DNA from 2 places in the Bacillus sp. KNSH39 genome. Region 2 is predicted to be linked to the other one. Evidence: riboswitches for the same ligand, from Rfam matches in the RefSeq annotation. Region 2 holds a riboswitch; the other holds the start of a gene.
The links. A riboswitch is a leader RNA that binds a small molecule or an ion and turns the genes downstream of it on or off. The one in region 2 is predicted to bind cyclic di-AMP.
Positions count from the first base shown of each region.

Region 1: another riboswitch for cyclic di-AMP. It lies ahead of ACUL40_RS01265 (APC family permease); the one in region 2 lies ahead of ACUL40_RS23590 (hypothetical protein).

Region 1 covers NZ_JBQXYO010000001.1:250,725-253,124, forward strand. The annotation lists gene panE (2-dehydropantoate 2-reductase) at 1-612, shown strand, start outside; gene ACUL40_RS01260 (hypothetical protein) at 676-804, opposite strand; cyclic di-AMP (ydaO/yuaA leader) riboswitch at 945-1,090, shown strand; gene ACUL40_RS01265 (APC family permease) at 1,235-2,400, shown strand, end outside.
Region 2 covers NZ_JBQXYO010000001.1:4,615,427-4,617,826, reverse strand. The annotation lists cyclic di-AMP (ydaO/yuaA leader) riboswitch at 1-66, opposite strand, end outside; gene ACUL40_RS23595 (hypothetical protein) at 327-560, opposite strand; gene ACUL40_RS23590 (hypothetical protein) at 574-960, opposite strand; cyclic di-AMP (ydaO/yuaA leader) riboswitch at 1,054-1,201, opposite strand; gene thiD (bifunctional hydroxymethylpyrimidine kinase/phosphomethylpyrimidine kinase) at 1,287-2,099, opposite strand; gene thiF (thiazole biosynthesis adenylyltransferase ThiF) at 2,115-2,400, opposite strand, start outside.

The DNA of each region.
Region 1 (2,400 bases), 4.4 Mb from region 2:
AAAGAATTCGGCGAAGAAAAAGTAATTGGCGGTTTATGCTTTATCGAGACGACGTTAAACGATCAAGGAGAAATTGTACAAACCAGCGCTGCCAACAGACTTGTGTTTGGAGAAATTAAGTCTCAAAATTCAGAGAGAGTAAAGCATATTTCTAAAGCATTTTCAGGTACGAAATCTAGTTTTGTTTTAAGTGAAAATATTACGCAAGATATGTGGCATAAATATTTATTTATTACTGTAATGTCAGGTGTGACAACGTTAATGCGTGCACCAATTGGACCAATCCGTGAAAGTGAAGGCGGCCGTGATTTTATCCGTAATGTGTTTGAGGAATCTGTACAAATCATGAGAGTATTAGGAGCTCCAGTAAAGGCTAATATTGCCCAGGAACATATGAAAACGATTGATAAAATTTCGTATGATATGAAGTCATCAATGCAACGTGATATGGAAAAGGGTTCGTTTATTGAAGGGAAGCACTTGCAAGGATATTTACTGGATGTAGCAGAGCAATTTTCTATAGCGGCACCATTATTAGGCACTATATATCAAAATTTAAAGGTGTATGAAGAGATGACCTTTAACAGATCTGTAATAGAATTAGATGTATGAAAAAATAAAAAAGATAGCAATATATAAGTGTATTGCTATCTTTTTTATTTTTTGTATGACAAATTATTTATTTCTTTTCGTTCTATCTGTCAAATTTATTTCCTGTTCACGTTTACCATATAACTGATTAATTTCATTTGCTACTGCATCTAAATATGAATCGGAAAAAATAGGCTTCTTTTCTTTAGACATATGGGTCTCCTTTGCGGATTTTTTAGTATTCATTATGTATATTTCTCAGTGGATTATGCGCAATCATTTTAATTTTTTTCTTATTAAAAATTTTTGTTTACTTTTTGAAAATAAAGGAGTATTATAATCCACAGTTTCAATTTTCTAAATCGCTGAAACCGCATGGTACGGGGGACCCGTTTTTACGGATTAGTACATAATCCGATGGGGTGAATCCTTGAAAAGGTAGGGCTACTCATAGGCCCGAATCCGACAGCTAACCTCGTAAGCGTTATATTGAGAAGGAAGGTGGAGCTTGTGCGACAAAAAAAATAATGTCTACAAGTCTATTTCGCTATGGCTTGTAGACATTTTTTGTTTTCTGAGGAAATCGTTTACTGGCTGTAACAAGCAGTAAAGTTCGTACAAAATTATTGGAGAGTGGACAGCATTGGTTTCATCTATTAAAAGATTTTTAATTGGAAGACCGTTAAAATCAACGGAGCTTGGAGAACAGAAGCTTAATAAAACGAAAGCTTTAGCTATTTTATCTTCTGACGCATTGTCATCAGTTGCTTACGGTCCAGAGCAAATTTTAATTGCTTTAGCAGGTGTTGGAGCGATCGCTTATTGGTATTCCATTCCGATCGCTGTTGGGGTATTAGTATTATTGACAGCCCTTATTTTATCTTATCGTCAAATTATTTTTGCTTATCCGCATGGCGGGGGAGCGTATGTTGTATCAAAAGAAAATTTAGGGATGAATCCAGGCTTAATTGCTGGAGGATCTTTATTAGTTGACTATATTTTAACTGTTGCGGTAAGTGTGTCCGCTGGTACAGATGCAATTACGTCTGCATTTCCTAGCTTACATGCACACAACGTAATTATTGCGGTTATATTTGTTATATTAATTACGATCTTAAATTTAAGAGGAGTAACGGAATCAGCTTCCGTTTTAGCATATCCTGTTTATTTATTCGTTTTAGCATTATTTATATTAATTGGTGTAGGCATATATAATATTTTAACTGGTCATGTTTCACCCACTTTACATGCGCCGATTGGTACACCAGTTGCAGGGATTAGTTTATTTTTATTACTAAGAGCATTTGCATCAGGTAGTTCTGCTTTAACAGGTGTTGAAGCAATTTCAAATGCAATTCCGAACTTTAAAGATCCTGCGCCAAACAATGCTGCAAAAACATTGCTTGCAATGGGTGCATTACTTGCTGTGTTATTTTCAGGAATTGTGTTTTTAGCCTATTATTACGGAGTGACTCCGAGTAAAGAAGTAACAGTTGTTTCTCAAATTGCTGAACAAACATTTGGACGTAATTTCATGTACTATTTCATACAAGGTACAACAGCTTTAATATTAATTCTTGCTGCTAATACAGGTTATTCTGCATTTCCTTTATTAGCGGTTAACCTGGCAAAAGATAAATTCATACCGAGAATGTTTACGATTAGAGGAGACCGTCTAGGTTACTCAAACGGTATTATTATACTTGGAGTTGCTTCGATTATTTTAATTGTAGCTTTCCAAGGACAAACAGAACATTTAATTCCACTATATGCAGTAGGTGTATTTATTCCATTTACACTTTCTCAAAC
Region 2 (2,400 bases):
ACCCCAAGTGACGATGCACAAAATTGGTTCCCCCGCTCCATTTCTGGAACTCAGCGATTTTAGGTTTTTTTGGAAATTTTATGAATGATTTATGAGAGTAAATATACTCCTCTATATTTCACTTGTAAAGGGGTAAATTACTGAAAATAATAATATTTACATTCATTTAAACGCTTACATTGAAGATTATTACTGTTATTTCATCTATTTTCTTTATTTCTCTTTTCTTTTCTTAAAAATGACCTTTTAAATATGAAATAAAAAAAGCGAATGACATGAAGTGCATAGCTTGTTGCACTCAGCATTCGCTCTTTTTTATTCAACCTTTATTCTCCTCGTAAAAATGCACGTAAATTTCTCCCGCGAATATAAACTTGTGTCAATTCTGCATGTAGCTGCTCATACTCGGTAATATCTACCTCTAAATACAAAGCATCTTTTGATGGTAATATAATATACGGCCCTGGAAAAAGGGGATCGATCTGAACCAATTCTTGAACTCGCTCTACCGATACTGCCCAACGATTTGCTATATCTCCAAGTAATAGTACCTTCATCATTTCTTCCCCCGCCCTATTCAAAAAATAAAAAAGAAATATTATCACAATTTGTAAACACGACAAACTTAGCTCCAATTGTTTCATAGAGCCTCGCTGGATATCGTTTATTCCTTGTAACAACAGTAATAGGTGCTTGAAAAGAAAAACGAATGTGTTCTGTGAAGAAACTAACGATTGGAAGCTCATCCCCTAGTAAAATGACCTTCTTAATACACTCACAAATACTAGTAAAATCCTGCTCCTTACTACAACTATAAGTCCAATCAAACCCACAATTCCTAACTTCAGCCGCTACCTCTTCATTTGCTGTAAAAATAACTAACTCATGTTGAAATGCAACTAGATCTCTTAAACTATTTACCTTACTTTCTTCTCCAACACAAATAAGTGTTAGTTCCATGTACCTCATCCTCCTTAGTATAAAAGAAATCAAACATAGATTGATATTCCCCTATACTAATCAGATCGATGAAGTGATGTATCCATCATGGCACCGTCCTCTCTCAAGACGCTTACGAAGTTAGCTGTCGGATTCGGGCTTTGAGAGTAGCCCTACTTTCAAATTTGAAAGATTCACCCCTAGTGACACTGCACAAATTGGTTCCTCCGCTCCATATAATTGGACTCAGCGTTTACAAAAAAATATATTCTGGCTGATATATTACTCCTGTATTTTGAAAAAGTAAACAGAAAAAAAGCCAGTTATAAAACTGGCTTTTCACTTATCTATACACGCGTTCTATTCACTTTATACGCAAAATGATTCGTTGGTCCATGACCACTACCAATATTCAATGGCTCTTCAATTGCTATACTAATAAATCGTTTTGCTTCTTGAACAGCATCTTCAATTGAGTATCCTTTCGCAAGTCCTGCTGTAACCGCTGAAGCAAATGTGCACCCACTTCCGTGCGTTTGCTTTGAAGGAATTCGCTCGCTTCTAAACTCAATAAATTCTTCTCCATCAAAGAGGAAATCAATTACTTCATTACCTTGATATTCTGCATGTCCGCCCTTCATAAGCACATATTTAGCACCTAATTTGTGCAATACTTTTGCAGCTTCCTTACTATCTTCAACATTATGAATCTCCACCCCAGTTAACACTTCTGCTTCTGGAACATTCGGTGTTATAACGGTTGCTACTGGTAATAAATATTCTTTTAATGCATGAACTGCTTCTTGCTGTAATAATGATGCACCGCCTTTTGCGATCATAACGGGATCTAGCACAATATTATTCCAGCCAAATTTTTTAATTTGTTCTGCAACAATTTGAATTATTTCACTACTAAATAACATTCCTAGTTTCACTGCATCTGGTGTTAAATCCGTACCAATTGAATTCAGCTGTTCTGTAATACCTTCTAACGGAACAGGATATACCCCTTGAACGCCAAGCGTGTTTTGAGCAGTAATTGCCGTAATAGCCGTCATTCCGTATACACCAAGCTCTTGGAATGTTTTTAAATCTGCCTGAATTCCAGCACCGCCGCCGCTATCAGACCCTGCAATTGTTAAAGCTTTATTCACTTTCATCCCACTCATCCTTTTCTATCCAAAATAGCGATGATAAATTGTTTTTGCTTCGCTTATATCTTTCGTTCCATGTACGAGCACACGGCCATCTTTAAAGGCTACTAACCTCTTGTCTTCAACAGAAAATGATAGTAAATATGGATTTATATTTAAATCATTTACACGACCTTCCAACAACTCTTTATATTGTTCAAAATTCATTTCATCTTTATGAGGTGGTCTAATTTGAACTGTATTTCGCCCGCATAAAACTGCTGTTTTTGATGTGTTTTCTTTATTTAAATACGGATATAATGCATTC